One region of the Pantoea sp. X-Soil-TKNS-1207 genome, then DNA from elsewhere that is predicted to be linked to it. Evidence: predicted binding sites of a transcription regulator. Region 1 holds the regulator's gene; each other region holds the start of a gene.
What was found. Region 1 encodes Fur, which represses iron uptake genes when iron is present. Its sites were predicted from a motif close to ATAATAATGAGAACNACTATCAA; they were not measured.

Region 1 (5,558 bases):
TCGTTAACGATGGTGATGTCCAGCTGGTAATGCTCAGCGATACGCTGCCAGTACGCCATGCCGGAGCCGCCGAGCGGATCGACGCCAATTTTCAGGCCGGCTTTCTGGATCGCCGGGAAATCAATCACCTGCGCCAGACCTTCGACGTACGGCTGAATCAGATCCTGTTCGACGATATGGCCGCTGACCCACGCCTGATCCAGAGGCAGACGTTTCACGTCTTTCAGACCCGCTTTCATCAGCTGGTTAGCGCGATCTTCCACCACTTTGGTGACGTTGGTATCGGCCGGACCACCGTTCGGCGGATTGTATTTGATCCCGCCATCTTCCGGCGGGTTGTGCGATGGCGTGATGACGATACCGTCAGCCTGCGCGCCACCACGTTTGTTGTGCTCAAGGATCGCGTTGGAGATAGCGGGCGTCGGCGTGTAGCCGTTGTCCTGCTGCACAATCACATCCACGCCATTCGCCGCCAGCACTTCCAGCACCGACAGAATCGCCGGTTCAGACAGCGCGTGCGTGTCTTTACCGACATAGCACGGGCCAGTGATGCCGTTCTTTTTACGCTCCTCGGCAATCGCCTGCGCGATAGCCAGGATATGCGTTTCGTTGAAGCTCTGACGTCCGGCGCTGCCGCGGTGGCCGGAGGTGCCAAATTTCACCGCATGTTCCGGATTGGCCACATCAGGCTGCAGGACGTAATACTGCGAGGTTAATTGTGCAACGTTAATCAAATCGCTCTGCTGGGCAGGTTGCCCGGCACGGGGGTGATTGGCCATTGGCGCTTCTCCCTGACGCTTCGGTTTAAATGGTGCCGCAAACTTTCTCTGTCAGTTCCTGCGGGAACTGCATGGCTAACATGATGTGCTCCACCATGCTGCATTTGCGACCGGTATTGGTATTGGTGATCACCCAATACGGCGTGCCGGGTACGTGCTTCGGCTTAGTATGGGTGCCATTTTGCAACAGCGTATGCTCGTCACCGGCAAAATAGACGCGGGTGCGGCCCTGCAACGAGGCAGTGGCTTCAGCAAAGGCTGCGGGATCCTGACGATAGAGCGTTGACAATACCAGCATGAAGCGGTTAACCGCCTTTTTCTGCTCCGCATACTCATCGGAAAGCAGCAGTTCACGCACCGCGCGAACGCGATCCTGAGGACGGGCGTTAGCCGCGACCGGCTGCGCGTCTTTGGCTGCGGCCTGAGACGCAACCGGGGCAGCAGGGGCACTCTGACCTGCCGTGAATTTCAGCATACGGCGCAAAATTTCGGAGGCGCTTTCACCAATGTGCTGGGTGTGGCTGGCAATATAACGGTAGAGTTCTTCGTCAACTTCAATCGTTTTCATCTTTTTCCGTACGATTCTGGCAAATGACAGAACCACGCTTTTCTGTACCGGCCTTAGCAAAATCCTGCCGTGCAAAATGTGAGCTGGCTCTAACATGAGGATTATAAAGTTAAATCCCAGGTGGCCGATAGCGCTGGCATCGTTTCAGGGCAAAAGTCGGAATATGCCCTAATGCCTGGCTCGCTGGCTCCTGAAGAGGTGAATCCATGATAACCTAAGCGCAGCCCACAACCGTAAGAACTTTGCCATGATTTTGAACGCCCGTCTGCAAACTGAACAATCTGCCCCTGATGCCACCCCAATTCTGTTAATTCATGGCCTGTTTGGCAGCCTGGATAACCTCGGCGTGCTGGCGCGCGGCCTGCGCGATGCCCGTCCCACCTTGCAGGTGGATGTCCGTAATCACGGTCAGTCCGGACGCAGTGACGTCATGAACTATCAGGTGATGGCGCAGGATATCGTCGCCACCCTGGATGCGCACGACATTGCGCGCGCGAGCGTCATCGGTCACTCCATGGGGGGAAAAATTGCCATGGCGTTAAGCGCTATCGCCCCGGAGCGCATTGAAAAACTGGTGATGATTGATATCGCGCCGGTGGATTATCAGACGCGCCGCCATGACGAGATTTTCGCGGCCATCCGCGCGGTGAGCGCCGCCGGGGTGACGCGCCGCAGCGAAGCCGCTGAGGTGATGCGTACGCTGCTGAAGGAAGAAGGGGTGATTCAGTTCATCCTCAAATCGTTCCATGAAGGCGAGTGGCGTTTTAACGTGCCGGTGTTGTGGGACAACTACAGCACCATTTCCGGTTGGGAAGACGTACCGGCATGGCCGCACCCGGCGCTGTTTATTCGCGGCGGTGACTCGCCCTATCTGGATAATCAGCACCGCGATGCCCTGCTGCGTCAGTTCCCGCAGGCGCATGCGCATGTGATCAGCGGCGCAGGCCACTGGGTTCATGCGGAGAAACCTGAGGCGGTTTTGCGCGCAGTCCGGCGCTTTTTTGTACTGTAAAAGCAAAAGCTTGCCGCAAACCGTTTAGGGTTGGCGTCGTGGATGGCGCTGGAGTATGATGTCGCGCTAAAAATTTGCCGCGGATGATTTTTTCACCGTGGTCGGGCCGATAATGTATAAATCGCGCAGCGCCTTTCCGCCGTTCGCGCCCACTCAGTTTTACAAACCATGGCAAAAGAACAGACTGACCGTACCACGCTCGATCTCTTCGCTGATGAGCGGCGTCCGGGTCGCCCCAAAACCAGTCCGCTGACGCGTGACGAACAGTTGCGGATTAACAAACGCAACCAGCTGAAACGCGACAAGGTGCGTGGGTTGCGTCGTGTCGAGCTGAAAATGTCCGGCGAGGCGGTTGATGCCCTCAACACCCTGGCTGAGCAACAAAACATCAGTCGCAGCGAATTGATTGAACAAATGCTGCTGGCGCAGCTCAAACTGTCGTAACGCACGCAGACCGCACGCACGAACAAAAGTGACCGCTTTACAAGTTCCGCCACTTTGCCCGGTCTGCTATCATTCGCTTAACTGTGCATTCTACTGACTTACTTTCACAATCAGGATTTAAGAGGTTACTTGACCCATGGCAATCGTAGGCATTTTCTTCGGCAGCGATACCGGCAACACTGAAAACATTGCAAAAATGATCCAGAAACAACTGGGTAAAGACGTTGCTGAAGTGCATGACATTGCCAAGAGCACCAAAGAAGATCTCGAAGCATTCGATATCCTGCTGCTGGGCATCCCGACCTGGTACTACGGCGAAGCGCAGTGTGACTGGGATGATTTCTTCCCGACGCTGGAAGAGATCGACTTCAACGGCAAACTGGTGGCATTGTTTGGCTGTGGCGACCAGGAAGACTACGCGGAATACTTCTGTGATGCGATGGGCACCATCCGTGACATCATCGAGCCGAATGGTGCGGTGATTGTTGGCCACTGGCCAACGGAAGGCTACCATTTTGAAGCCTCTAAAGGTCTGGCCGATGACAAACACTTCCTGGGACTGGCTATTGACGAAGATCGTCAGCCGGAACTGACCAACGAACGTGTTGAAAAATGGGTGAAACAGATTTTTGATGAGCTGCAATTACAGGCGATCATCGAAGCCTGATCCCCTGCCCTCCTCAATGTGGGCGCTGGCTCACATTGAGTTAAAGGAATTTCCTATAAAAATAATAGCTACTGTTTTTTAACTTTTTCCCGCAAATCTGTAGAATACCCGTAACGGTCATCCGCTTATTCCTCTGGCATCAGAATGAGGCTGAGTGAAATGGAAACAAAGACCTGCACGATCCCCGCCGGCGTTAGTGACACTTATCCTTACAGCCACTGGTGATTTCAGGACGTTACCTTGGTTTTCATTTCACTGCTTGAGTTCTATAATGAGACGCAAATGAGAATGCGCGTGATCGACATTCAAGGCCCTGCGCCGCAAGTGACTAGCAAAGTAACAGGACAATATCCGCATGACTGACAACAACTCCGCATTGAAGAAGGCTGGCCTGAAAGTCACGCTGCCCAGACTTAAAATTCTGGAAGTGCTTCAGGAACCCGAGTGCCATCACGTCAGTGCGGAAGATTTGTACAAACGCCTGATTGATATGGGCGAAGAGATTGGTCTGGCAACGGTATATCGCGTTCTTAACCAGTTCGATGACGCGGGCATCGTTACCCGTCATAACTTCGAAGGCGGTAAATCCGTCTTTGAACTGACGCAGCAGCATCATCATGACCACCTGATCTGCCTGGACTGTGGCAAAGTGATCGAGTTCAGCGATGAATCGATTGAAACCCGTCAGCGTGAAATTGCAACCCGTCACGGTATCAAACTCACCAACCACAGCCTGTACCTGTACGGCCACTGTGCGCTGGGAGACTGCCGCGAAGACGAGACGCTCCACGATAAGTAACGAAGTGTGCTATGCAGTATAAAAAAACCGGTGCCTGGCACCGGTTTTTTTGTTTCTGGATATCACTGCACCAGCGTTTCCTGCAAATATCGCCAGCGAGGAATCAAGGTACTGCAATCCAGCACCGCCAGCGAAATGCGGCTCTGGTTGTTACCATTCATCATCTGCAACTCGCGATACTGAATGGTGACCTCCTCGCTCTGCTGCGAAATGATGGTGTGTTCACTGGTGGCGATGCGCATCCCTTCACGCTGGCCGCGCAACTGGCGGAACAGCACCTCCATTGAGTTCAAATCGAATTGTTTCCCCTGCGGCGTCACCATTTTGAAGTCGGGGTGAAAGTGCGAGAGAAACAATTCAATGCTGTCGTCAGTGCTATCCGACTGATTAAAAATACGTTCGATAAGCTGATGTAAAACCACGACGCTGTGTTTGGCTTCCTGAGCGAGACTTGTCATTTTTTTTCCTTAGATAACCCGCGGAGCAACGCTGGAGAGCGCATAGCCTACCTGAAATACAGTTTTTAACACTCGTAAATGGATTAATTTTACTAAAGTCAGATTTGTCGCAAATACCGGTAACAAACACATTTTTTATGCCGTAGCATAAATGGTTGCCAGCCGTGATTTATCGCCAATAAAAAAGGGCGATTGCTCGCCCTTACATGATGATATGGTGAAAACGACAAAAAGAATTAATCGCCGATTTTCGCCCAGGTATCGCGCAAGCCTACGGTGCGGTTAAACACCAGCTTAGACGGCTGCGAGTACACGCTGTCTGCACAAAAATACCCTTCACGCTCAAACTGATACGGCGCCTGCGTTTCTGCATCGCGCAGTCCCGGCTCGACAAAGCCCTGTTTGATTTCCAGTGAATTCGGGTTGATGGTGGTGAGGAAATCCTCAGCCGCACCCGGATTCGCCACGCTGAACAGGCGATCGTACAGACGGAATTCCGCCGGCAGCGCATGAATGGCAGAAACCCAGTGGATCACGCCCTTCACTTTACGGCCATCTGCCGGATCTTTGCTCAGCGTATCGACATCGCAGGTACAGTAGATGCAGGTAATGTTGCCTTCATCATCTTTCGCCACGCGCTCAGCACGAATCACATAGGCGTTACGCAGACGCACTTCTTTGCCCAGCACCAGACGTTTGTACTGCTTGTTGGCTTCCTCACGGAAATCCGCGCGATCGATCCACACTTCACGGCTGAACGGCACATCACGCGTACCCATTTCCGGTTTGTTCGGATGGTTCGGCATGGTGATGATCTCTTCATGACCGGCT
Region 2 (5,558 bases), on a different replicon from region 1:
GCTGGCTGCGACCAGAAGGTGCCGGTTAGCGGCAGCGACAGGTACGCACGGTTGAGCGTATCCAGCGTTGCCTGCGGATCGATATCGGCAAACAGCTGCGGATGGAACATTTTCGCCATCTCTTCCACCCCGACAAACCAGAGTGGGCTATCGAAGAAAAACAGCCATATGCCGCCCGTCTGATGCTGCTGAATGGCGCTCAGGGTAGTGAGTTCTCCCTGATGCAGCAGTCGCGTCAGGCTTTGCGCCGCCTGCGACTGCGTCACGCCGGGACCGATCTGCAAGCCTTCCTGCGTCACGGCCGAACCGCCACCCATCAGGTAAAAATCAGGCTTTCTGCTGAGCACGGTCTCCGCATTCAGTTTGCCAATCGGCGCGCTGAGATAATCGCTGCCAAGATTATGACCACCCGCCGCCGCAATAAAGTCCTTCATGTTGCTGTTGCCGGAGGTGAAGCAGCAATCGCCTTTTCCGGGATTGAGATGGAAAAACACGCTCGGGCGCTGCAGTTGCTGAGCGAGACGCTGTTCAACCTGCTGTTGGTGCTGTTGGATAAAGGCAATTAAGCGCGCTGCGCGATCGTCCTCGCCCAGCACCTGCCCGAGCAGGCGCAGGCTCGGCACGGTGTTGGTCAGCGGCTGGCGGAAGAAATCCACAAAGATATAGGGAATGTGCGCGGCGTCCAGCTTGTCCAGCCCCGGCGGGGGCGGGCCGTACAGGGTGAAGATCACCAGGTCCGGTTTGCGCGCGATGGTCGCTTCAAGCGAAAACGTGCCCATATTCATGGTGCCCAGCACCGGGATCTTTCCCGCTTCGGGATGCTGCGCGAGGATCGCCTGCCAGGTGGCCGGTGAATAGCGCTGCAAATCGTCGCCCCAGCCCACCAGATTTTTCAGCGGATCGCTTTCCAGCAGCGCCAGCGTCAGCAGGTGGCGGCTTTCGCCCAGCACGACGCGTTTCGCCGGCGCGGGCAGGGTGACGTGACGTTGTAACATATCGGTCACAGTGATGCTGGCCAGCGCCGGATGGCACAGTACCAGACAGGCGAACAATAAAATCAGGCGACGCATTTTTTCTCCTTACCAGCGATAGCTGAGCGTGGCACTCAGGCTGCGGTCATAACCGACGTTGCAGCTGGTGGTGCTGCACGTCACGTAGTAATGCTTGTTAAGCAGGTTGTTCGCGTTAAGCGCCACATTGACGCCTTGCATATGCGGGCTGAGCTGACCGAGATCGTAATGAAGTGAAGCATCCACCACGGTGTAATCCGGCACGCGCAGGGTGTTGTTGGTATCCGCCCAGGTTTTCCCCACGTAGCGCACGCCCAGCCCTGCACCGAGGGAAGTCAGCACGCCCTGGCTGAAGGTGTAATCGCTCCACAGCGAAGCCATCTGTTCCGGCATTCCCGTCGGCACTTTGCCTTCTGCCCCCGCGACGGCGCTGCTGGTGGTTTTCAGATCGCTCCAGGTGTAGCTGGCAATCAGTTTCCACTCCTCCGCCAGGGTAGCGGTGGCTGAGGCTTCAATCCCTTTCGACGTCACCTGGTCGGTCTGGACGGTGTTCAGGCTGTTGTTGGGATCGGTGTTTTGCACGTTGTTCTGCACCAGATGGAACCAGGCCAGCGTGAAAAGGGCATCCATGCCATCCGGTTGCCATTTCAGCCCGGTTTCCCATTGCTTGCCGGTGGTGGGCTTATAGCTTTCGCCATAAAAGTTGGTGCCCAGCACCGGGCTGAACGAGGTGGCGTAGCTGGCATACGGGGTTAAGCCGCTTTCCGTCAGCCAGCTTAAACCTGCGCGCCAGGTGAAGTGGTTATCGTCCTGCGAGGTGAAGGTATCGCTGATACGGTTTTTGGTATTTACCGCCGCCCAGTCTTCACGCGCCGCCAGATCGAGATTCAGCTGGTGCGCAATGACGATGCTGTTCGCCAGATAGATACCGGTTTCATTGGCGTTCTGCTGGGTGCTGGCAAAAGGCGTGTTGGCGGCGAAGCTGCCGTCATAGATTGGGTGATAGATATCGATGCTGCTGGCGCGGCCATAGTTAAGGTAATAATTCTCGCCGGTATGGCGGAACGCCACGCCCATTACGCTTTCGCCCTGCAACGGGCCTGCATCCCAGTGCAGTCTGGCGTTGTTATCGGTGGCGAAAGACTGACTGGTGATGCCGAACTCATAAGCGGTGCGGTTCAGCGTGCGCATATCGCTGGTGAGGGCGCTGCCGGAGAGGGTTTGCGTCAGCAGGTCGGTGTAGCTGTAGCGGCTGGCGGAATGGAACGACCAGCGATCGTCAGCGCGATGATCCAGTTCATAGCCGATATTGGCCTGGGTCATATGGTTGTCGAGATCGGTGCCATCGAGATAGACATTACGATCGATTTTGCCGTTCGGGTTGCTCAGCAGGGTGCCGTAAACTGGCGTGAAGTTTTTCGGCGGCCCCATCTTGTCGCGGCTGATGGAGGAGAGCAGGGTTAGCGTGGTGTCGTTATCCGGCTTCCAGGTGAGGGACGGGGCCAGATAGAGGGTATCGTCGGGGACGTTTTTGAACTGCGTGTTGCTGTCGCGGCCTACGCCCACCACGCGGTAAAGCAGAGTGCCATCGTCATTCAGCGGCCCGGTGGTATCGAACTGGCCCTGCATACGGCCGTGGCTGCCGACCTGAACACCCACCTCATGTTGCGCCTCAGCCAGCGGGTGTTTGCTGACCTCATTGACGATGCCGCCCGGCGAACCCGCGCCATACAGGAAACCACTCGGGCCACGTAACACGTCAATCTGCTGCATACCGTAAGGCTGGTAATGGGCATAGGATTTTGTGGTGGTGGATCGTAATCCATCCAGCAAAATGCCGTTCAGCGTGGAGTCGAAACCACGAATCGAGAAGTAGTCAAAACGCGAGGAGATTGCGGCAGTGGAGGCATAAACTCCCGGCGTGTATTGCAGCGCCTGGGTGGTGCTCTGGACGTTGCGATCGTCAAGTTCCCTGCGGCTAATCACCGACAACGACTGCGGCGTGGCCAGCACGGAGGCGTTAGTGCGGCTGCCGGTCTGGCTGCTCAGCGGTACGTAGCTGTCTTTCCCGTCTGAGGTTTTGCCATCGACCACCAACGTGCTGTCGCTATCGGCGGCATGAACCATGAAGGCGGCGCTAAAGAGGGTCAGCGCAGTCAATCCTCCAAATTTCTTATTATTTTTCAATCTATTCTCCTGGATGAGAGTCGTAAAATCAGGCCGCCAGAAGTGTCGCAACCTGATGCTGAACTGACAATCGACAGGGCTTTCGCTGGCGGAACTCTTTCTTTCGTTTGCGGCACGGGGGAAAAACGAAACGCGTAGACAGGCTGGAGGGATACGGTTATTTTGATAATGATAATCACTATCATTAATATTTTTGGGAACGAGTTATGGCGTCAGCGCGGGGAGAAGGACAGCAGCTGTATAGGGCAACCGATGGCGGCATTGTGTGGCATGGCGGCCAGTTTCAGCCTGCCATTGACGCCTGGCAAAGTGAGCCGCTGGATCAGGGCATCAAACTGATTGTGATGGAGAGTGGTGCGCTGCGCTGTCAGTTACCTGGTGAGCGCGAGGTGAATATCAGCGGGCCAGCGTTGTGCGCGGTGTGGAATCAGGATCAGGCTGAAGCCCTGCAATGTTTTGTCTCCCCGCAGCGCGTGGCGTTTACCAGCCTCAGTTATTCTCATGAAATGTTGCGCAGCTTGCCGTCGTCAGTCCATCAGCAACTGGCGCAGGGGTTGCAGCTTGATCACGTCGGACGTCCGCGCCTGCATGTCACGGCGCTGCCAGCACCTCTGCTGGGGTTGCGCGCGCAGCTCAGCGCATTACCGAAGCAGGGGAGCGTGCGTCAGCTATTGCTGCAAAGCAAAGCGCTGGAGGTGATGGCGTATACGCTGGACGCACTGACGCCCGCGCCGCTGGAGAGCGCCCTGCGTCTGAGTTCGCGTGATTTGGATGCGCTGCACGGCGCACAACGATTGCTGGAGCAACAGATGGATGCGCCGCCAACGCTACAGGCGCTGAGCGTGCAGTTGGGTATCAATCGCCGCAAGCTGACGGAGGGGTTTCGCCAGCTGTTCGGCGTGAGTGTGTATGAGTGGCTGCATCATCGTCGGCTGGAAACCGCCTGGCAACTGTTGCAGCGCGGCGAACTGAATGTCGCCAGCGTGGCGTACCAGGTGGGCTTTACACCCGCACATCTGTCGGTGGCGTTTAAGAAGAAATTCGGCTTGTTACCCAAACAGTTAAAGCGCTAAAAATATACCGCATCAATTATTAATTGCCACGCAGAATTTATTCTTTCTTCTTTTCCTAAATCTGTTCGGGCCAATTTGTTAGCCAGTGCACAGCATACTTCGCAAGAAAATGGCAAAATAAAAAACTTCACGCAGGGATGATGGCCATAACAGACTGTTATTTATGGCTATCGACGTGATGTCAATACCAACCCAATGGAGTTATTTTATGGAAGAAATTTTTGGCATTAATGAGCTGTCTGTCGACGCGAAGAGAAAATACACTAAAGCCCCTCCACATTCCTTTTTAAAACACGGAATGTTGTCGACACCCATTATCAGCCCGCATGATTGTATGCCCGATGAAATGAAAGAGCGGTTGGAAAAGATATATGCGAATATTCTTAGTCGTCAGGAGCTTTCGCTAGGGTATCCACTTAATCAAAAATTCGACTATAGCGCAATTGCGCCTTTTATAAATATCCATCTTAATAATCTTGGCGATCCTTATGCAACATCTTCAACTTTGTTACACACACGCGAATTGGAGCAGGAAGTCCTGGAATATTTTGGCAAGCTCTGGCATGCCAAACCGCGAGTTCCGCTAACCAAAGAGTCGCTATGGGGTTATGTGTTAGCCATGGGGGCAACTGAAGGCAATATGTATGCACTCTGGAGTGCGCGTGAGTATTTTCGTGCCAGATTAGTTTCAGGCGAATCAAAACGAAAAATGAGCCGTGACCCGGTACTCTATTTTTCGCAGGAATCGCATTATTCCTTAGAGAAGTGTGCAAATGTCTTAGGAGTTATGACGTTTCAGGAAACAGGGGATGAATATTATCCTGGCCAATGCCCAATTACGACGGAAGGGGATTGGCCTCATGGAGTTCCAGTAGACCGGCATGGTGCGGTAGATGCAGCTTCACTGTCAAAATTAGTTGAATTCTTCGCATCTCATGGACATCCCCCTATTATTGTTCTGAATGTAGGTACCACATTTCAGGGTGGCTTCGATAATCCGCAGGTTATCTGGCAACGATTATCTCCCATCCTTGAACAGAATGGTTTTTGTGCTCAGAGCGACAATAATAGCCAGGCAGATTGTTGGATCCATATTGACGGAGCACTTGGCGCCGCTTACTTACCTTACCTTGAAATGGCTTATCAGAAAAAGTTGAGTAAAGCGAAGGGGGCCGTTTTTGATTTTCGCCTTCCTTATGTAAATTCGATCGTCATGAGTACGCATAAATGGTTCGGCGCCCCCTTTGCTTCAGGCGTTTATATGAGCAGGGAGAAGTTTCGTATGCAG
Region 3 (5,558 bases), 660 kb from region 1:
TCCACTTCGCCAAACGCCATGTTTAGCGTATCCGCTTCCTGCATCCCGGCGATGATCGCTTTTGTCAGCAGCGCGCTGTCGATGTCGCCATGTAATTCAATAAAGTGAGCCACCGCGTAGGCGTTGTGGTGGCGGGAAAGCTGGTCAGCAATCCAGATGCCGGGCTGCGCGGCCACCAGGGGCAGGGTTTGCTGTTCGGTATGGGGTCGATTCATCAGGGATTCAGACATTGTCGCTCCGGTTTGTGTCCTGCGTAACTGGGCGAATATCGTGCCAGTTCTGTTCCAGCCAGCTCATACAGGCGGGCTGCGGCTGCGGGCCATATACGGGCTGCCAGCCGGCGGGAAGGGCGCTGAACGCGGGCCATAAACTGTATTGTTGCTGCGGGCTGCGCAGCACCAGACAATCCTGCTGCGGATCGTCGAAGGGATTGCGATGTTCCATGTCGGCTCCTGCCCGTTACGTTGGGCGAGATGAATTTATGTCGGGGTACGCCACAGTGCCTGCAAGCCATCAAGCAGACCGCCACGCCAGCACAGCGCATCGTGTCCACCTTCCACCGGCTGGTAATCAACCTGATAACCGGCGGCTTGTAACTTCTGTTGTAGTTGCTGATTCGCCTGCAAAATCAGGCCTTCACGGTTGCCTGCTTCCAGCCAGAAGCGCAGCGGCTGGCGCGGTGCCAGACCCTGCTCCAGCTGCTGCAACAGCCAGCCATAGGCGTTTCCGCGCTCCGGCCACCAGAAGGAACCTGACAGGCTAAGCGCATTGCCAAAGCGTTGCGGCCAGTGCAGGGCGGCGTAGACCGACGCCAGGCCACCGAAACTTTGTCCGGCGACCACGGTGCTCGCTGCCTGTTGTTGATGCGGCGCCCACTGGGCGACCTGCGGCAGCAGTTCTTCCTGCAACGCCTGCCAGAACAGGGCATTACAGGGCAATTCGCGGCTGCGATGTTCGCGATCGATGATGTCGATAAACAGATAGACGGCGGCGGGCAGTGCCCCTGCATCGGTGAGTTGTTGCAGCGGGCCGGCAATCGGCATGTTGTGCACCCAGAACTGACCATCAAGCAAAATCGCCAGCGGACGTTGCTGCGGTTCCGCATCCCCGGTGCAGTACAGCCAGACGGTGCGGCTGTTGCCGAGCAGGGCGCTGTCCCAGCGATAGGTTTGCAGGGTGACGGGCGAGGCATTGCCTTCATCAATGGCGCGCCATACCTGCTGATTGGGGGCTTGCGGCAGATGCAGGGGTGAAACGCCCATGCCACGTCCGCCAGACCAGCCGCGCAGCGTATTGAGCGGATCGGGCTGGGCAGTGGGGAATTTGTCGCGCCACCAGTTGCGCAGGGCGTGCATGTCCGCTTCGCCGGAGAAATCGGTGGCATGTTGATCCGGCATCAGGCAGTAGCTGCCGCGCCAGTTGGCTGGCAGGGTGGTTTGCCAGTACCAGACATCGCTATTCGCCACCCGCACCAGCGATTGCGGCGGCCGACGCTGGTGGTGATCGGTGACGCCGGTGACGTTGATCCATACCCGCTGGGTAGATGACTGCGCTTCGCTGCCCTGCGGATCGCGCCAGAAGAAGGTGACCAGACACTGGCCATCGATCTCCTCCTCAATACGGGGGATGCCTTTCCGTTGCTGCTCCTGCCACCAGGCTTCACTGCCGGTTACATCATTTAGCCAGGTCATAGGTGCTGCCAGTCGCCGTTTACATAAGAAAAGTTATACAAAGGTAATAAATAATACTATTGATAATTATTTGCATTTGCAATAGTGTGTTTCCGCTCAAAAAGAGCACGCTCGTTCCGCCTGTCACCTTTCCCCTTGCGGAAGGGATGAGCAACGGATGGCACTGCCAGGTCTGGAACAGGGCGACGATAAGGACAGGGATATTCACACCGGCGCGCCAGTGACCTTTTCTGGCAATCCAGGAACGAAAAAATGACAAAATATTCGCGTTTATCATTAGCTATTCTGATTGAACTGGGATTACTCTCAGGCAGTGCCTGGGCAGCAGAAACCTCCAGCACGACGACTTCCAACACAGACGCCAATTCCCAGAACGGCGGCACCATGATGGTGACCGCCCAGCAGCAGACGCTGCAAGCTCCCGGTGTTTCCACCATTACCGCTGATGAAATCAAAAAGCATCCGCCAGCGCGCGATGTGTCCGAAATCATCCGCACTATGCCGGGCGTTAACCTGACCGGTAACTCCACCAGCGGCCAGCGCGGCAACAATCGCCAGATCGATATTCGTGGTATGGGTCCGGAAAATACCCTGATCATGGTTGATGGTATGCCGATCACCAGCCGTAACTCGGTACGTCTTGGCTGGCGTGGTGAGCGTGACACTCGCGGTGATACCAACTGGGTGCCGCCGGAAATGATCGACCATATTGACGTGATTCGTGGTCCGGCTGCGGTGCGCTACGGCAACGGCGCGGCGGGCGGCGTGGTGAATATCATCACCAAAAAATATAACGATCAGCAGTGGCATGGTTCCTGGAACACCTATTTCAACGCACCGGAACACAAGGAAGAAGGGGCGACCAAGCGCACCAACTTCAGTCTTGAAGGGCCGCTGGGCGATGATTTTAATTTCCGCTTGTACGGCGGCTTAGCCAAAACCCAGGCCGACGCTTACGATATCAACGAAGGTCATGCGGCACCGCGTACCGGTACCTATGCCGGCAGCTATCCGTCTGGACGCGAAGGCTCAGTCAATAAAGATATCAATGCGTTGCTGAGCTGGACCTTTGCACCGATGCAGACCCTCGAGTTGCAGGGTGGCTATAGCCGTCAGGGCAACCTGTATGCCGGCGATACCCAGAACACCAACACCAGCGCGTTGGTGAAAAGCCTGTATGGTGATGAAACCAACCGTCTGTATCGCCAGAATATCTCGCTGAAGTGGACGGGTGCCTGGGACAACGGCGTCAGCACCAATAGCTACGCGCGCTACGAGAAAACCCGTAACACCCGTATCAATGAAGGTCTGGCAGGCGGTACTGAAGGTATCTTCTCCAACGATGGTTTTAACACCATCCAGCTGGACGACATCCTGCTGCACAGTGAAGTCAGCATTCCGTTTGAGTGGCTGATTAACCAGACCGCAACGCTGGGTACCGAATGGAACCAGCAGAGCATGAAGGACCCTTCATCTACCACGCAGGCGGCAAACTACGGCAACGTGCCGGGCATCTCGAACACCGGGCGTAGTCCGTATTCACAGGCTGAGATCTTCTCGCTGTTCGCCGAAGACAACATGGAGGTGACTGACAGCACCATGTTGACGCCGAGCCTGCGTTTCGATCATCACTCGATTGTCGGCAACAACTGGAGCCCGTCACTGAACCTGTCGCAAGGATTGGGTGACGACTTCACGCTGAAGATGGGTATCGGTCGTGCTTATAAAGCACCAAGCCTGTATCAGACCAACCCGAACTACCTGCTGTACAGCAACGGCCAGGGTTGTGCCGACAGCGCCGGTGCCTGCTATCTTCAGGGTAACAAAGACCTGAAAGCAGAAAACAGCATCAACAAGGAAGTGGGACTGGAGTGGAAACACGAAGGTTATCAGGCCGGTCTGACCTGGTTCCGCAACGATTATCGCAACAAGATCGAAGCAGGCTATGTCCCGACGGGCACCGCATCAAACGGCACCACGGATATCTATAAGTGGGAAAACGTACCGAAAGCCGTGGTGGAAGGGCTGGAAGGGACCGTCAATGTGCCGTTCTCTGACACCGTGATGTGGAATAACAACTTCACTTACATGTTGCAGAGCAAGAACAAAGAGACTGGCGATCGTCTGTCGATCATCCCGGAATATACGCTGAACTCGACGCTGAGCTGGCAGGCCACAGAGGATCTCTCTTTGCAGACCACCCTGACCTGGTACGGCACCCAGACGCCGAAGAAGTATGACTACAAAGGCCAGCCAGTAACCGGCACTGCGACCGATAAAGTCAGCCCTTACTCAATCATTGGGATGAGCGGCACTTACGAGGTCACTAAGTACGCCAGCGTTACTCTGGGCATCGACAACCTGTTCGATAAACGCCACTTCCGTGAAGGTAATGCCCAGACCACCGGCAACGCCACCACCGGCGCTTATCTGTACGGTGCGGGTGCTAACACCTACAACGAATCAGGCCGTACTTACTATATGAGCCTCAATACTCACTTCTAATTGAGGTGATGAGGTAAACGGCAGCGGGCAATCAGCCCGCTGCCATCTTCCCGGTTAATCAACTCCAGACTTCCGCGATGCATCTGTACGATGCGCAGCACGATATTCAACCCTAAACCACTGCCGCCGTAGCGCTGATCGCGACGCCGGAATGCTTTGGTTAACTCTTCCGCCGCACTGGCTTCAATCCCCGGCCCCTGATCCCACACTTCCAGGATTACCTGCTGCTGCTCCTGACGTAAAAACACCTTCACTTCACTGCCTTCCGGGCTGTAGCGCGAGGCATTTTCCAGCAGGTTGCGCAGCATCAGACGCAGTAAAACCGCTTCGCCCTGTTGTGGAACATCCTCACCCTGCGGCCAGCGCAATTGCTGCTGGCGCTGGTCGTAAAGCTCGGCCATCTCCGGATGGAGCGGCTGCATGATGTCGCGCAGCCAGTGCAACTGCTGGTAATGACCGCTCGCCAGCGCCTGACCGGCGCGCGACAGCATCAGCAGCTGTTCGACGGTGTGCATCAGTTGATCGATACGCGCCACCAGCATTTCGCTTTGCGGCACGTTCTGCTGTTGCAGCAGCTCCAGATGCAGACGCAATCCGGCGAGCGGCGTGCGTAACTCGTGGGCGGCATCGGCGGTGAACAGACGCTCCTGTTGCAGGGTGTGGTCGAGGCGCAACAGCAGCTGGTTAATCGAGGTGGTGACCGCCACGACCTCTTCCATGTCGGAGTTGAGTGGCAACGGCGTCAGGTTATCGGCAGAGCGGTGGGCGAGGCTGTTTTGCAGCGACTTTAACGGGCGGATAATCCAGTTGATGGCCCAGAAGGAGAACAGCAGCGTCAGGCACACCATCACCAGCGAGGGCAGCAGCAGCGAGGCGATGGCTTCGCGGATCTCATTTTCAACGTGATCGTTGCGCGCTTTGGCGGAGAGGGTTTCATTCACCAGAAAACCAATCTGCTCGCGGCTTTCATGCCATAACCAGATGGCGCTCATCACCTGGCAGGTGAGCAGAATCAGCGCCAGCATGATCAGTAAGCGCTGGCGCATACTGTTCATTCGCGCACTTCCAGCCGGTAACCGACGCCACGCACGGTTTTGATGCGATCCTTGCCGAGTTTGCGGCGCAGATTGTGAATATGCACTTCCAGGGTGTTCGATCCGGGATCGTCGTTCCAGCTGTAGAGATCCTGTTGCAGCGTTTCGCGATGCACATTCTGCCCGACCCGCATCAGCAGACGAGTCAGCAACGCGAACTCTTTCGGCGTGATTTCCAGCGGCTGGTTTTCCAGCAGCACCTGCTGAGAACTGAGGTTGAGGGTGAGGTCGCCCTGCTGCAACAGATTATCGCTATGGCCCTGATAGC
Region 4 (5,558 bases), on a different replicon from region 1:
AGACCGAAAATGGAGTAGGGGCTGATCTCGCGATTAGAAATCGCACCCGTTTCGTTACGAATCTCTGCATATTCACGAGGTTTCTGACGACCATACTGCGTCCAGTTAATATTGGCGCTCAGTTTGTCGTTAACCTGCCAGTCGAGCTGCGAGTTAATGGTGAATTCCGGGATCACCGACAGCGGATTACCGGTTTTCTTACTTTCTGAGCGGAACATATAGGTTGCGTTAGTGCGCCATTCCAGCGTTTCGCGTACCAGAGGAATGGTCAGATTACCTTCCAGTCCTTCTACAATCGCTTTCCCGCCGTTTTCCCAGCGCAGCACGTTGTAACCGTTTGAGGCATAACCCACTAAATCATCACCCGCGACGATTTTGTTTTTGTAGTCATTGCGGAACCAGGTCACGCCCGCAATATAGCCATCGTTACTGAACTCAATGCCCACCTCTTTATTCACGCTGATTTCAGGATCGAGGTTGTCGTTACCCAGCAGGTAGCAGCTGCCTGTGGCGAGACCGATCGGACATCCATTGCCCCGGGTGGAAAGCAGATAGCCCTCGGTCGATTGATACAGGTTCGGCGCTTTGAAGGCGCGGGCAATACCGGCTTTCAGGGTGAAATAATCGCCGAGGCCTTGCGAAATATTGAGGCTCGGACTCCAGTTGGCACCGAATTTATCGTGATAATCGAAGCGCAGGCCGGGGATAAGCTCGGTGCTGCTGGTGGCGGCGATATTATCTTCGAAATAAAGCGAACTGATAGTGGCGCTGTTTTTGCTGCTGCGTCCAGATGGATCGCCGGATACCCCATCAATAATCACACCGGCGTTATTGGTTGCGGTCATTGAAGCCGGGTCGTTCAGCTCATCACGGTTCCATTCCGCGCCGAGCGTCACGGTTTGATCCGCCAGCCACTGCACCGGGAAGTTTATCTCGCCTCCGGCGCGATAACTCTCAAGGCGGCTGGTGGCGTAATCTTCGCTATTGATCATCCCTTCAACACGTCCGGTGGAACCTTCCTGCAAACGGGTGTTGTTGGTTTTCTCATAATTGAAATTCAGTTTTGAGGTGCCCCAGTCCCAGATGCCGTTATGGGTGATGCCATAACTCTGACGGTACAGACGGTTGGTTTCGTCGCCGTACAGGGATTCAACCAGGCCATCCGGACTGACATTGCCGTTGCTGTATTGGGTATCGCCGGCGTAGATATTGCCCTGGCGGCTATAGCCGTAGCTGAAATCGACAATTTGCAGCGGGGTGATTTTCCACGACAACACCGTGTTGATATCTTTATTACGCACGCCTTCGCGACCCGCGGCATAAGAACCGTTTTCGTTGGTGTTGATGTTGTAGGCGTCGGCGTCGGTTTTGTTGATATTCCCGTACAGGCGCATCGTTAGCGCGTCACCGGCCAGCGGTCCGCTCAGGCTGAAGTTAGCGCGTTTGGTGGCACCTTCTTTATCATCTTCCGGCTGATTGGTGAACAGCGAGAGGGAGCCGTGCCAGTCTTTGGTCGGACGCTTAGTGATGATGTTCACCACACCGCCCGCAGCGCCAGAGCCATAGCGTGATGCTGCCGGTCCGCGAATCACTTCAATGCGTTCAACCATCTCCGGCGGCACCCAGTTGGTATCGCCACGGGTATCACGCTCGCCGCGCCAGCTGTAGCGGACGGAGTTGCGAGAAGAGACGGGTACACCATCAATCATGATCAGCGTGTTTTCGGGTCCCATACCACGAATATCAATCTGGCGATTGTTACCGCGACTGCCGCTGGCGCTGTTGCCGGTGAGGTTGACGCCAGGCATTTTACGAATAATGTCTGAAAGGTCGTTAACAGGAGGGCTTTTTTGAATGTCTTTTGCAGTGATGGTTGAAACACCTGGTTGCTGCTTCAGTCCTTCTTCCGCCGTAACAATCATCGATTCATCATCGGCCAGTTTTTCGGTTGGCTCTCCTTCGGCGGCGTAAGCAGACGTACTCAGCAGCCCAGCCAAAAACAGCGCGACGGGACGCTTTTGGTTGCATGTGGTTACATTCACTTAAGGTTTCTCCCTGTTTTGTTAACGTTTGTAAGCAAACGCGCATGATAATGATAATAATTATCATTGTATATCTCAGATGTAACATCTCCTTTTTTTCTCCTTAATTGGTCGTGGTTTAATCAATCTGGCGTGTGGGATGGCCGAATTTAGCGGAATAAGCAGACAAAACGGCAGGGGAAGGGGGTGTAATTACAACATACTAAATAAATGCAGAACCATGTCGCAGCCTGACCACCGTGAGAAATGTTTCCAGCAGGAAATGAATATTTTTCTTTTATTGCCGGGCATAACACGCAGGATTAGAAAATACCCACCCTGAATATCTGCGAAGGGTATAAGGCGGCTTTTTGCGCGCCCTTAGAAAACAAGGTTATTAATAAGAACCAAATCACAGCTTGTCGCAGTTTTAGCAGCCTGTTGATTCCATGACTGAATCTGATTTAGTGCTGCCATGGGAAGGTCTCCCGGCCTTTAATTCAATAGCATTGCCATATTCCGGCAATAGATATCTGTTTTTCGCATTTGTGATCGCTGCATATATTCACTGAGAATGATATCGGGACATTACGAGGATGAATAAACCCGTAAAGCACACATTAAAAATGTGGCTTTAAAGGTTAACAATACATCGCTACCTCAATGCCTTTTCCCTGCGGGGAAACATTTTAAATATCAGGAGAAAGGTTCCAGTGAAATTCGCAAAAGGAATGACCCTTTTCGCACTTACTCTGAGTGCGCACACCGCGTTTGCCGCCGAACAATCTGTTCCAACCGACAGCTCACTCCATGTGCAGGCCGATCCGGCGCTGAAAAGCCTGTTACCTGCGGACATCGTGAAGCGTGGCTATATTGTTGCCGGAACCAACCCGAACACACCGCCGACCACCTTCTATAAAGAAGACAACAAAACGCTGGCCGGTCGTGAAATCGACATTATGAACGCCGTGGGTGAGCGCCTGGGCATTGCAGTGCATTGGCAGGATACCGGCGGTTTCGACAACATTATCCCTGGCCTGAAAACCGGCCGTTACGATGTCGCATTATCAAACATTAACGCCACACCAACGCGTCTGAAACAGATCGATTTTGTCGGTTACTACAACGCCAGCCTGCTGGGCATCATTGCGCAAAAAGACGCCAATATCCCGCCGTTCAAATCGCTGAGTGAGGTGTGCGGTAAAGAAGTGGGTGCCGGTTCTGGTACGACTCAGGTCACGCGTCTGGAAGAAGCCAGCAAAGCGTGTGAAGCCGCCGGTAAAGCCCCAATCAAAGTCTCCGTATTCCCGGATCGTCCGGCCGGTGTGCAGGCGGTGGTCAGCGGTCGTGTGCCGATGTTCCTCGGCCCCTATGAAGGTTTGTTGTGGCAGGTCAAGGTGATTAAGCCACTGACGATGAGTGGTGAGATCACCGTAAATGATGCGCCGGTCTCCGTGGCCTTCCAGAAAGATTCCCCGCTGGAACCCGCGGTACAGGCAGCGCTGAACTCGTTAATTAAAGACGGCAGCTACAAGAAAATCCTGGATAACTGGGGGATTGGATTTGGCGCTGTAACCGAAGCCAAACGCAACGAAGAGATCTTTAAATGAGTGATTCACAGGACCACACCGACGATCTGAAGATCGTCGGAAAACGCTATTACGGACGCTGGCTGAGTGCGCTGGTTGTGCTGTTGTGCGTGGTGGCGATGGCACACTCCATGATCAACAACCCGCGTTTCGAGTGGGGGGTGATTGCGGAGAACTTCACCGGCCCGTCGATTTTGCAGGGTGTATTAATGACGCTGCAACTCACCGCCATTTCGGTGGTGCTGGGTTTTGCTTTTGGTACGGTGCTGGCGCTGATGCGTCTGTCATCGAATCCGGTGCTGGTGGCGGTGAGCTGGGCTTATACCTGGTTCTTCCGTGGCGTGCCGATGCTGGTGCAGCTGTTCCTCTGGTACAACGTTGCGGCGCTGTACCCGAAAATCGCCTTGTCGATCCCTGGCCTGGGCGAAATCTGGAGTGCCCAATCAAACTCGCTGATCAGCCCGTTTAGCGCGGCGGTGATCGCGCTGGTGATGCACCAGTCCGCCTATGCGGCAGAGATCGTGCGCGCCGGTATCCAGAGCGTCAGTCATGGTCAGATTGAAGCGGCGCGCGCGCTGGGTTATCGCCCCGCGCAGATTTTCCGCCATACCGTATTACCCCAGGCGATGCGCGCGATTATGCCGCCCGCCGGCAACGAAATTATCGGCCAGTTAAAAACCACCGCAGTGGTTTCAGTGATTTCGCTACAGGACGTTCTGTTTTCCGCGCAGATTATTTACCAGCGCACCTATGAAGTGATCCCGCTGCTGCTGGTCGCGACCCTGTGGTATCTGCTGATGACGTCCGTGCTGTCCGTCGGCCAATATTATGTGGAGCGTTATTTTGGCCGTGGCGTGACGCGTCGTGAAAAGCGCAGCCTGTGGCAATCGCTGCCGCGTTTCACTACAGCGAAAGCGCAAAGGAGCGTGAGCAATGGCTGAAGCGATCGCATTGCGTAAGGTCACGAAACGCTTCTCGGGCGTGACCATCCTTAATGAAGTGAATCTGGATATTCCGGCCGGTTCGGTGACGGTGATCCTCGGACCTTCGGGTTCGGGCAAATCGACCCTGCTGCGCTGCATCAACCATCTGGAGAAGCTGGACGGCGGCACCATCCGTATCGGCGGCGAGATGGTTGGCTATAAGCAGAAGGGCCAGGCGCTGCATGAACTGAGCAGCAGCGCCATCGCCCGACAGCGCGCAGAAATCGGTATGGTGTTTCAGCAGTTCAACCTGTTTCCACACCGCACCGTGTTGCAGAACATCATTGATGCCCCGATGCGGGTGAAAAAACAGAGCCGTCAGCAGGCTACCAGCAAAGCGCTGACGCTGCTGAAGCAGGTGGGTCTTGCCGGTCGCGAAGAGGAGTGGCCGCAGAACCTGTCCGGCGGTCAGCAGCAGCGCGTAGCGATAGCGCGTGCGCTGGCGATGGATCCCGGCGTGATGCTGTTCGATGAACCGACCTCGGCACTGGACCCGGAACTGGTGGGCGAAGTGCTTCAGGTGATTAAACAGCTGGCGCACTCCGGTATCACCATGGTGATCGTGACCCACGAGATTGGTTTTGCCCGCGAGGTTGCAGACAACATTGTGTTTATGGAAGGCGGCAAAATTGTGGCTGCCGGACCGACCCAGCAGGTACTCGACGACCCGGAAAACGGGCGCGTAAGAAACTTTATTGCAACGGTGCTTTAAGCACCGTTTTTCTTTTTGATGCCAGGAACAGTGATGACGCAAAAACCGGTAATGCATAGCGCCCACTGGGGTGCTTTTCATGCCCAACGCGAGGGCGACCAGCTCACCATCGAGCCATTCAATCGCGATCCCGATCCCAGCCCGTTACTCCAGAATTTTCGCCATGCCCTCAATCATCCGGTGCGCGTCGCGCGGCCAATGGTGCGTCGCGGCTGGCTGGAAAACGGTCCAGGGCCGGATCAGCGTCGGGGTA

Region 2: AC6I8V_RS22230 (TonB-dependent siderophore receptor) is a predicted target of Fur. The motif match lies at 3,360-3,382, and genes of this name have one in related genera.
Region 3: fes (enterochelin esterase) is a predicted target of Fur. The motif match lies at 1,745-1,767, and genes of this name have one in related genera.
Region 4: AC6I8V_RS22205 (TonB-dependent siderophore receptor) is a predicted target of Fur. The motif match lies at 2,087-2,109, and genes of this name have one in related genera.

The regions. Positions count from the first base shown of each region.
Region 1 is NZ_AP035958.1:1,243,656-1,249,213, reverse strand. It holds gene pgm (phosphoglucomutase (alpha-D-glucose-1,6-bisphosphate-dependent)) at 1-779, opposite strand, end outside; gene seqA (replication initiation negative regulator SeqA) at 805-1,347, opposite strand; gene ybfF (esterase) at 1,595-2,359, shown strand; gene ybfE (LexA regulated protein) at 2,528-2,803, shown strand; gene fldA (flavodoxin FldA) at 2,940-3,470, shown strand; gene fur (ferric iron uptake transcriptional regulator) at 3,826-4,269, shown strand; gene AC6I8V_RS05705 (hypothetical protein) at 4,332-4,727, opposite strand; gene glnS (glutamine--tRNA ligase) at 4,964-5,558, opposite strand, start outside.
Region 2 is NZ_AP035959.1:442,463-448,020, reverse strand. It holds gene AC6I8V_RS22235 (ABC transporter substrate-binding protein) at 1-1,070, opposite strand, end outside; gene AC6I8V_RS22230 (TonB-dependent siderophore receptor) at 1,080-3,197, opposite strand; gene AC6I8V_RS22225 (helix-turn-helix transcriptional regulator) at 3,404-4,270, shown strand; gene AC6I8V_RS22220 (pyridoxal-dependent decarboxylase) at 4,479-5,558, shown strand, end outside.
Region 3 is NZ_AP035958.1:581,445-587,002, forward strand. It holds gene AC6I8V_RS02570 (enterobactin synthase subunit F) at 1-230, opposite strand, end outside; gene AC6I8V_RS02575 (MbtH family protein) at 223-444, opposite strand; gene fes (enterochelin esterase) at 480-1,691, opposite strand; gene AC6I8V_RS02585 (TonB-dependent siderophore receptor) at 1,944-4,196, shown strand; gene pmrB (two-component system sensor histidine kinase PmrB) at 4,193-5,251, opposite strand; gene pmrA (two-component system response regulator PmrA) at 5,248-5,558, opposite strand, start outside.
Region 4 is NZ_AP035959.1:434,749-440,306, reverse strand. It holds gene AC6I8V_RS22205 (TonB-dependent siderophore receptor) at 1-2,042, opposite strand, end outside; gene AC6I8V_RS22200 (ABC transporter substrate-binding protein) at 2,735-3,631, shown strand; gene AC6I8V_RS22195 (amino acid ABC transporter permease) at 3,628-4,551, shown strand; gene AC6I8V_RS22190 (amino acid ABC transporter ATP-binding protein) at 4,544-5,305, shown strand; gene AC6I8V_RS22185 (molybdopterin-dependent oxidoreductase) at 5,339-5,558, shown strand, end outside.